2 regions of the Chelatococcus sp. GCM10030263 genome follow, and region 1 is predicted to be linked to the other one. Evidence: riboswitches for the same ligand, from Rfam matches in the RefSeq annotation. Region 1 holds a riboswitch; the other holds the start of a gene.
What was found. A riboswitch is a leader RNA that binds a small molecule or an ion and turns the genes downstream of it on or off. The one in region 1 is predicted to bind glycine.
Positions count from the first base shown of each region.

Region 1 (5,250 bases):
CGGAATGCAGAAGGTCTTGTGCAGGTTGAGATGGCTGACATCGGCGCCGTATTTGCCCGGCCGCGCGATGCCGACCTGGGCGTTGAGATTGGCGCCGTCGAGATAGACCTGGCCACCGTTGGCATGCACGATGTCGCAGATGTCGCGGATCTCCTCCTCGAAGACGCCATGCGTCGAGGGATAGGTGATCATGATCGCCGCGAGATCGCCCGCATGGGCTTCCGCCTTGGCGCGCAAATCGGCGAGATCCACATTGCCGGACTGGTCGCAGGCAACGACCACCACCTCCATGCCCACCATCTGCGCCGAGGCGGGATTGGTGCCATGCGCCGAGGATGGGATGAGGCAGACGCGGCGGTGGCCCTCCCCGCGGCTGAGGTGATAGGCGCGGATGGCGAGAAGCCCCGCATATTCGCCCTGGGCACCGGAATTCGGCTGCAGCGACACGGCGTCATAGCCGGTGATGACCGCGAGCTTGTCTTCCAGATCCTTGATCAGCGCCGCATAGCCGTTGGCCTGTTCGGCCGGCGCGAAGGGATGGAGCGACGAGAAGCCGGGCCAGGTGATCGGCATCATCTCGGCGGTCGCATTGAGCTTCATGGTGCAGGAGCCGAGCGGGATCATGGCGCGGTCGAGCGCGAGATCGCGGTCGGCGAGCCGGCGCATATAGCGCAGGATCTCCGTTTCCGAGCGATAGCGGTGGAAGACGGGATGCGTCATGAAGGTGGAGCGGCGGCGCAGGTTCTCCGGCAGCGCGCTCTCGGCCGTGACTTCGCCGTAGCGCAGCGCGCCGCCGAAGGCCGCCCAGACAGCCTCGACATTCGCCTCGGTCGTTGTCTCGTCGAGCGAGATGCCGAGCCGGCCGCCCTCGCCAGGCAGGACGCGGAGATTGATGCGGCTTGCCGCGGCGCGCGCAACGATCTCGTCGCGCCGGGCGCCCGTCGAAACCGTGAGCGTATCAAAAAAAGTCTTCTGCTCGGCGGGGAAGCCGAGCTTGGCGAGGCCGGCCGCAAGCCGTGCCGTCTTGGCATGCACATCGCCGGCGATGGCGGTCAGGCCCTCAGGGCCGTGATAGACGCCATACATGGAGGCGATGACGGCGAGCAGAACCTGCGCCGTGCAGATGTTGGAGGTCGCCTTCTCGCGCCGGATATGCTGCTCGCGAGTCTGCAGGGCGAGCCGGTAGGCGGGCGCCCCGCGCACATCGACCGAGACACCGACGAGGCGGCCGGGGAGCGAGCGCTTATGGGCGTCGCGCGTCGCCATGAAAGCGGCATGCGGGCCGCCGAAGCCCATCGGCACGCCGAAGCGCTGGCTCGATCCGACGGCGATATCCGCGCCGAGCTCACCCGGCGAGGCGAGAAGCGTCAAGGCGAGGAGATCGGCGGCAACGCAGGCGATGCCGCCGGCGGCCTTCACGGCGGCGATCGGCTTGGCGAGGTCACGGATATGGCCCTCGCTGCCTGGATATTGAAAGAGCGCGCCGAAGACGGCGCTGGCGTCGAGATCACGCTCGGGATCGCCCACCACGACCGTCCAGCCGAGCGGCTCGGCGCGGGTGCGCACCACGGCAATCGTCTGGGGATGGCAGCCGGCATCAACGAAGAAGGCCGTCGCCTTGGATTTGGCGACACGTTTGGCCATGGTCATCGCCTCGGCGGCGGCGGTGCCTTCGTCGAGAAGCGAGGCATTGGCGACGTCGAGGCCGGTCAAATCGGCGACCATGGTCTGGAAATTGACGAGCGCCTCGAGCCGGCCCTGGCTGATCTCGGGCTGGTAGGGCGTATAGGCCGTGTACCAGGCTGGATTTTCCAGGATGTTGCGCTGGATGACGGGCGGCGTGACCGTCCCGTAATAGCCCTGGCCGATGAGCGAGGTGAAGACCTCGTTTTGCCCGGCGATCCGGCCGAGTTCGGCGAGCGCCTCGCTCTCGGTGAGGCCGCGGCCGAAGGGCAGCGGCTCCGCCTGGCGGATGGCGCGCGGCACCGTCTCGGCGATCAGGCCGTCGAGATCGGGCGTGCCGACCGCCTGCAGCATGGCGACGACGTCCGTCGCCGACGGGCCGATATGGCGCCGCGCGAAACCGGACCCGGTCCGGCCGAGAAGGGAGTTCAGATCAGTCATCGGAGGCACCATCTGGCAGCAGGGGTACGCGCGACGCCGGAGACCGGCTCGGAACGGAGATCCGCATGTCCGCCGGAAGCAAGCCACGCGCCACCACCCGCCGCAGACATGGTTGTCGGCGGGCGAGCCGGACGTCACGTCCGGGCATGGCAACGGGCACGCTTCCTTCGGCCATCGCGGCCTCCGTTATGCGCCCCATCTGTCTGTTTGCCTGAGAGTGTTATCCCGTCGGCGGGCGCCGGAGCTCTCGAGCTCGCGCCTCTCTCCAGATGTCATTCTCCACAGCGGTCCTTCTGCCTGAGAGTTTCCGGGGCGGTTGCTCCTTCGGCGCCCGGGACGTTAAGCCCCGAGTCTCTCCCGCTGTGGCAGGCCGGCAAGCTACTTGAAACGGTCGAGAAGTCAAAGCACTCCTTCGCGAGCGGCCGGAAATCCACTGCTATCCGGCATCTCCGGTATCACGGCGGCAGTGGCTTCGCGCTCACGCCGCCAACCCTCACGCCCGAGCCGGGCGAGCAGCATCACCGGCAGGAAGCCGACGGCGACGATGAGGAGCGCCGCGATGGCGCCGTCCTCGTAGGTGCCGCGCGAGGCTTCCGCGTAAAGCTGGGTGGCGAGCGTCTCGAAATCAAGCGGCCGCAGAAGAAGCGTCGCCGAGAGCTCCTTGACGCAGTCCACGAAGACGAGCGCGGCCGCCGAGAGAAGAGCGGGCCAGAGCAGCGGCAGATGGATTCGCGCGACGAGCCCGCCGGAGGAAGCGCCGAGCGTCAGCGCGGCGTCGTCGAGCGTTTTCGGCAGCTTGGCATAGCCCGCCTCCAGGCCGCCGGCGGCGAGCGGCAGGAAGCGCACGACATAGGCATAGACGAGAGCACCGCCCGTGCCGGAAAGAAGCAGCCCGGTCGAGAAACCGAATGTCGCCCGCATGAAGCTATCGACGGCATTGTCGACGGTGGCAAGCGGCATCATCAGGCCGATGGCGAGCACGGTGCCGGGCACCGCATAGCCGAGGCTCGCGGTGCGCGCGAGGGCGGCGGCGAGGCGGCCGCCGACAAGCCGCAGGGTCGCCGCGATACAGAGACCGAGCAGCAGGGTAACCAGCGTCGCAACCGCCGCGAGCGAGGCGGTGTTGCCGATGGCCTCGACGAGGCTCGGTGACAGCCCGGCGAATTGCAGGCGCTTGCGCGCCTCGTTGACGAGGTGGAGCGCAGGTGCCGCGAAGCCGATGATGATCGGCAGCGCGCAGATGGTGGCGGCGAGCACGCCGGCCATGCCGTGGAGGCGCTTCGGCACCAGCCGGCCGGGCTCGGCGTCCGCATAGCGGCGGTTGCGGCGCAGCCCGCGTTCGAGAAACATGAGGATGATGACGAAGGCGAGCATGAAGAGCGCAATCTGCGCCGCGCCGGCAAGGCTCGACCGGTTCACCCAGGTGGCGTAGATCGACACTGTCAGCGTGCGCACGCCCAGGAATTCCGATGCACCGATGTCGTTGAGCGCCTCCAGCAGGGCGAGGCTCACGCCGGCCGCAACGGCTGGGCGGGCGAGCGGCGCGGCGATACGGACGAAGGTAGCGAAGCGCCCTGCCCCCAGCGAATGGGCGGCCTCGATCACGCCGCGCGCCTGAAGCAGGAATGCCGCCCGTGCCGTTCCATAGACATAAGGATAGAGCACGAAGCTGAGCAGCAGGATGCAGCCCGGCATGGAGCGGATGTCCGGAAAATTGAGGTCACGCGGGCTCGACAGGCCGAGCACGGCACGCAGCAGGCTCTGAACCGGCCCAATCGGATGGAGAAGGTCGAGATAGGCGAAGGCCACGATATAGGTCGGCATGGCGAGCGGCAGCAGCAGCGCCCATTCCATGAAGCGACGGCCGGGGAAATCATAGGCGACCACGAGCCATGCGAGGCCCGTGCCGATGACCGTGACGAGAATGCCGACACCGAGAAGGAGGATGACCGTCTGGCGGGCAGCCTCCGGCAGCACATAAGCCAGAAGATGCGGCCACAGGCCGTCCGAACTGCCGCTCGCCACCAGCAGGACGGCCAGAAGCGGCGCCACCGCGAGAAGCGCAATGACCGCGGAGGCCGCGAGCCAACCGGCGGCAGCCTGCCGCGGCCGGCGCGGGCCGACCGAACGGAACGTCGCGGACTTAGTCACGGCGAAGCGCTGGCGTCCGCTCTCCCCGGCGCAATTCGGGGGCTCCGAATTGCGCCTTTTTCCGTCAGGAAGTCGGATATATCCGATTTCCCTGCGAGGAGAGGAACAGGGTGAGGTGTGTGATTCTTAAATGGCAAGATATCCCCCTCACCCGGCCGCTTTGCGGCCAACCTCTCCCGGCAAGCGGGGAGAGGTGAAAAGGCCGAGCTCCTCAGTCGTCGAAGGCGACTTTGTCGGCGAGCTCGCTCGCGACCTTGCGATAGCGGCCGATGGCCGTGAGCTCGGAGGGATCGACCGTGAGCGTGCCGAGGCTCGCGATGATCGGGTCGGCGGGAACGCCCGCCTTCACCGGATATTCGAAATTGACCTTGGCATAGAGCTCCTGAGCCTCGTCGGAGACGAGGAAATCGAGAAGCTTCACGGCATTGTCCGCATTGGGCGCATTCTTCGCGACCGCGGCGCCCGAGATGTTCACATGCGTGCCGCCGCCGGCGAAGGTGGGCAGAACCACATTGATCGCCTCGCCCCATTTCACCTGGTCGGGGCCGCCTTTGCCGGAGCGCATCAGCCCGACATAATAGGAATTGCCGATGCCGATATCGCAGATATCGCCGAGGATGTCGCGAGCCACCTCGCGGTCGCCGCCGCCGGCCTTGCGCGCCAGATTGGCCTTGACGCCCTTGAGCCATTCTTCCGTCTTCGCCTCGCCGTGCTTGGCGATGTAATTGGCGATGAGGGCGGTGTTGTAGGGATGCTGGCCGGAGCGAATGCAGACCTTGCCCTTCCACTTGGGATCGGCAAGCTCCTCATAGGTAAAGCTGGTGAGCTTCGTTCGCTCCTTCGACGCGTAGAGAACGCGCGCGCGCAGGGACAGCGCGAACCAGCGCCCTTCCGCATCGCGGAGATTGGCGGGGACTGCGGCCTCGAGCGCCGGCGACTTCACGGGCTGAACGACGCCCTTGTCGACGAGGTCGA
Region 1 is NZ_JBHTDB010000009.1:488,037-493,286, reverse strand. Features, by position in the region: gene gcvP (aminomethyl-transferring glycine dehydrogenase) at 1-2,136, opposite strand, end outside; glycine riboswitch at 2,400-2,494, opposite strand; gene ACFQU1_RS21190 (ABC transporter permease) at 2,524-4,275, opposite strand; gene ACFQU1_RS21185 (extracellular solute-binding protein) at 4,487-5,250, opposite strand, start outside.

Region 2 (5,250 bases), 300 kb from region 1:
CGCCTATGAAGCTGCCCTGTCGGACGCCAAGGCGCGCTCGCAGGCGATCGCAGCCGAGACCCATCAGCGTCTGCAGGCAGAGACCGAAGGCAAGCGCCGGGAACTCGATGCGGCACTTGCGCAGAAGCTCGCTTCGGCCGAGGAACTCATCGGCCAAACCAAGACAGCGGCGCTCACCCATGTCGAGGGCATCGCCAATGACGCTGCGGCAGCAATCCTGCAGCAGGTCCTCGGCGAACAGCCCCCGGCCGACGAGGTCGCGGCTGCCGTCAAGGCGGCGATGAAGGGCTAAGCCATGGACGCAGAATTTTGGGTTGCGGTCTCCTTCGTCGTCTTTCTCGGCGTGGCGATCTATTTCGGCGCCCACAAGACGGTTCTCGTCTCGCTCGATGCCCGCACCAAGCGGATCGCGGACGAGCTCGAGGAAGCCAAGCGCTTCCGCGCCGAGGCCGAGGCGCTCCTGAAGGAATATCAGGCCAAGCGCGCGGCGGCCGAGACGGAGGCGGAAGCCATCGTCACGAATGCCCGCGAAGAGGCTCAGCGCATCGCCGAGGAGGCGCACCGCCGCATGAACGACTTCGTGGTGCGCCGCACGGCCGCGGCCGAAGCCAAGATCGCCCAGGCGGAAGCCCAGGCGGCGGCGGAAGTGCGCGCTGCGGCCGCCGAGGCGGCGATCCGCGCATCGGAGACCGTGCTCAAGAAGGCCGTGCAGGGCGAGAGGGCCGATGCCATCTTCGAGGCGAGCCTCGCCGGTGTGCGCTCCAAGCTGAACTGAACGTCGCGCGGCCGCCGTAACGGGTGGCCGGTACAGAAAACCCGGTTCCGAGAGCTCGGAACCGGGTTTTTTGTTTGATCGGTACATGGTGCTGACGGGGAAGGCTGAGTGGACCTCCTTCGGGAGGGCCACAGCCATCCGCCAAGGCTCGCCTGGCTACCGCAGGTCCGACCCAGATGCGGCTCCGTAAGCGGTCAGCTCACGGACTTCACATAGTCCTGATAGGCTTCTTCGGTCATGAGTGCCTCGAACTCGGCAATGTCGGCGAGCTTCATCTTGAAGAACCAGCCCTTGCCGGTCGGATCCTCGTTGATCGTTCCGGGCGCCGCTTCGAGGTCGGGATTGACGGCGACGACCTCGCCGGCGAGCGGGGCATAGACCTCACTTGCCGCCTTCACGCTCTCGACCACGGCGGCATCGTCACCCTTGGCGAAGGTGGTGCCGACTTGCGGCAATTCCACATAGACCACGTCGCCGAGCTGCTCCTGGGCGTAGTCGGTGATGCCGACGGTCGCGGTATCGCCGTCGAGGCGGATATATTCGTGGTCTTTCGAGTAACGGGTGGTCATCGGGCTTCTCCGGAAGATTGGCTCAACGTTTATAGCGATGGGCGACGAAGGGCAGGGGGACGATGCTGGCGGGCATGAGCTTGCCGCGGACAGAGAGCTGCACCGTGGTGCCGACGCCGGCGAAGTCGCTCACCACATAGCCCATGGCGATCGGCCCGCCCGCCGTCGGCCCGAAACTGCCGGACGTCACCTCGCCGATGAGCTGGCCGGCTTCATCCACAATCTGCGTTCCCTCGCGCGCCGGAGCACGACCCTGCGGCAGGATGCCGACGCGCTGGCGCAGCGGCCCATCCGCGAGTTCCTGCACGATGCGAATGGCGCCGGGGAAACCGCCTTCCGTGCGCCGGCGTTTCTGGATCGACCAGGCGAGCCCGGCCTCGATGGGCGAGGTCTCCTGGTTGATATCGTGGCCATAAAGACAGAGGCCGGCTTCCAACCTGAGCGAATCGCGCGCGCCAAGGCCGATGGGCTCGACCTCCGCCTCCTTGGCGAGCAGATCCCAGAGCGCAGGCGCGTCGCTGTTGGACACCGAAATCTCGTAGCCGTCCTCGCCCGTATAGCCCGATCGCGAGATGACGGCGGGAATGCCCGCGATGCTCATGGAGGCGACCGCCATGAAGCCCATCGCTCCGGCCTCTGCGGCATGGCGGGCGAGAACCTCGGCGGCTTGCGGGCCTTGCAGCGCAATGAGCGCGCGATCATCGCGCCGTTCGAGCCTCACCTCCTCGGGCAGGTTCAGCGAAAAATGGACGTAGTCCGCCTCCTTGCAATCGGCATTGACGACGAGCATCAGCTTGCCGTCGTCGGCCGGGTCGGACGAGCGCGACACCATGAGGTCGTCGAGAATGCCGCCCTGCTCGTTCAGGAGCTGGGTATAGCGCTGGCGTCCCGGTGCGAGATTGACGATGTCGGCCGGCACGAGCGCTTCCAGCGCGCGGGCGGTCGTGGCGTGGTCGGGGCCGACGAGCACCGCCTGGCCCATATGCGACACGTCGAACAGGCCGGCGGCCGCGCGCGTGTGCAGATGCTCGGCGAGAATGCCCTTGGCATATTGGATGGGCATGTCATAGCCCGCGAAGGGCGCCATCCGCGCTCCATGGGCCACATGCCAGGCGTGAAGAGGTGTTTGCTTGGAGAGGTCGTCGCTAGACTGGCCCGCCATTCCAGATCCTTCCACAAAAGGGACGCTCGTGGACATCGCCGCCGAGATCGGCGACTTGACCCGCAGCCGGGCCCATGCGCACCCCCTCTGTCTCGGGACCTGAGAGATTTCCCGTGGGCGTCCACGGTTACCCCCGTCGGTGGATGGGCCTCCACAGGAGAACCATCTCTTTCCAGAGTGTCAAATCCCACGCGGTCCCTTGTGCCTGAGCGTTTCCGGGGTGGTTGCGCCTTCGGCGCCGGACCATCGGTCCGGGCTCTTCCGCGGGAATGAACGACCAGCACCGTCATAGGGGCTCGGTTCGATCTGTCAATCGCCCTCTGGCCGGCTCAACGCCGCCGCGGCCGGGCGGCGGCTTCTGCCGTATTGCCGAGGCCGACGGCAATCGTCACCGTACCTTCACCAGGCGGCACGGTGATGCCTTCCTCGACGACGTTGAAGATGGCGCGATCCTCGCCGGCGGGGATGCTGACGGCGACGGTCCGTGTGCGATTGGCGACGACTGTCGCGCCGCGCTTCACGAGCACATGCACCGGCACGGAGATGCGACCGACGGGAGCGCCGCCGACACCCAGCAGGGCGAGGCCTTCGACCCCGACCTTGAGCTGATAAGCGCCGTCGCCAGTCGCCGTGCATTCGCGGGCCGTGTCGTTGATCGAGACCTGATAACGCGGATTGTCGCCGCCGGCGCGAATCGCGGCGCCGCCGTCCGTGATGTCGACGGACGGACAATTGACTTCGTACTCCGGGGTCGCCATGGGGGCTGGAACGGTGGCGCCACCGTAGAACAGGAAGTTGCTGAGCTTCGATCCGCCTTCGCCCGTCGAGCCTGTGGACGAGCAGCCCCCGAGCGCCGCGGCCAAGGCCAGAACGATTGCGCTAGTCCGGAGCCCCGGCCCGTCGAGGTGCCACATCCGAGCCATCCCAAGCATACGCGACCTCCGTACGTTCATCAGAACCTTTGCCTTTAGCACTCCTCAGCGGAGAGCCATAGGCAGGCCGTATCGAAAATCGGGGCCGGGAAGGGGCGATTTGTCTCGGAGCGCTGCGGGACAGGCTGCGCAGAAGATCGCCTGGCTTCCGCGAGTGCGCGAACTCACGTGCGCGATGTCTCACGTGCGCAATGTCGGAGGGGGAACAGGTTCATGCGCCTGATCTGGGGCGCCGAACCATCGCGACGCGGCTTGAGCAGCTTCGTCGGCGTTCGGGGCGCCTTCACTGGCCCAGGCGACGAAGCCATCGGGGCGCACGAGCACAGCGCTCAAGCCCAGCCTGTCCTTGGCGTCACTGACTACATAGGTGATCCGATCACCCCAGCGGCTTGCCAGCGCCTCAAGCGGCGCACGAGCGTCAAAGTCCAGAAGAAGGCCTTTGCCGTTCTTGAGGAGCGCGCCAATTTTCGTCCCGTCGACCAGTTCGAACGCGGGAACGCTGCGCCCCACGAGCGGGTGGCCGTCGCCGAGATCGTAGCGGAGGGAAACACCCCACACACGCTCGGCGAAGTAGGTCGCACCGTCGCGCGTGTCGATGAGATCGCGGATAATTGCCTCGAGCGCGCGCGAACTCCGGCTCGGCCGCATGATCGCGACTTGGGCGCGCGACCAGTCGAGGATGTCCGCCCCTACCGGATGGCGTTCACTGAAGTAGCTGTCGAGCAGACCGGCCGGCGCGTCGCCACGAATGGTGGCAGCCAGCTTCCATCCAAGGTTCATGGCATCGCCAAGTCCGAGGTTGAGTCCCTGGCCGCCCAAAGGAGAATGGATGTGCGCGGCGTCGCCCGCGATCAGTACGCGCCCTCTCCGGTAAGCCGTCGCCTGGTAGGCGCGATCCGTCCACGTGGTGGCGAGCTTGAGTTCGGTGACTGTGACATCGATCCCGGAGACACGGCGCAACACCGCCTGCACATACTCGCGCGTGATCGGCTCGATTCGGTGGAATGCGCCCCCGTCGAACTCGACCATCGCGATCGTTCCGGGCCGCGCGTAGGTATACATTCCGGTCGGCGTGTAGTGGCGGCCCAAACGGAGCTTGTCCGGATCGGCCATCTCGACTTCAACGGAATAGCCGGTGAACTCGGGAGCGGTGCCGACGAACTCGAAGCCCCCGACGCGGCGAACGGTGCTGCGGCCGCCGTCACATCCAACGAGCCAACTTCCGCGGAACGTCTCGCCGCCGGCGCGAACGGTTACATTGTCGTCCGAGGGGTCGAGGTCCTCGACGCCGAGGCCGCGCTTGATCTCGGCTCCCATCGCGCTGGCCCGTCCGGCCAAAGCGGATTCGAGGGACTCCATGTCGACCGCCATGCTCGCGCCAGCCGGACTTGGCAAGCGGTAAGGCCACTTCGACGGGTCGATGTCGTCCTCGTAGAACTGTATGCCGGCGAAATGACCGGCGGGGCGGCGCGGCTGTTGCATCCAATGCGCACCCGCCAACGCACTTCTGCCAGAGGCATCCCTCGCGCGTTGCGCCGCGGCGATGTCGTCCAGCAACCCGCGACGGTAAAAGGCTTCGACGGTGGGCACCGAAAGACCGCGCATGCCCAACGGAAGCCGCTTCAAGGGCGAGTGCGGATCCTCGGCTCGTTCCAGCACCAAGACCGAGAGATCTGCAAGGCGCAGTTCACAGGCGAGAAACAAGCCGACGGGGCCGGCTCCGGCGATCACGACGTCATAAAGGGGGGAATGTCGATCGTGCATGGACTACTCCTGGTCGATGTTCGACCGGAGCGTTCCTCGAGCTTGAAC
Region 2 is NZ_JBHTDB010000009.1:186,595-191,844, forward strand. Features, by position in the region: gene ACFQU1_RS19730 (F0F1 ATP synthase subunit B) at 1-292, shown strand, start outside; gene ACFQU1_RS19735 (ATP F0F1 synthase subunit B) at 296-775, shown strand; gene gcvH (glycine cleavage system protein GcvH) at 970-1,344, opposite strand; gene gcvT (glycine cleavage system aminomethyltransferase GcvT) at 1,367-2,506, opposite strand; glycine riboswitch at 2,689-2,780, opposite strand; gene ACFQU1_RS19750 (hypothetical protein) at 2,836-3,420, opposite strand; gene ACFQU1_RS19755 (FAD-dependent monooxygenase) at 3,619-5,202, opposite strand.
Region 2: another riboswitch for glycine. It lies ahead of gcvT (glycine cleavage system aminomethyltransferase GcvT); the one in region 1 lies ahead of gcvP (aminomethyl-transferring glycine dehydrogenase).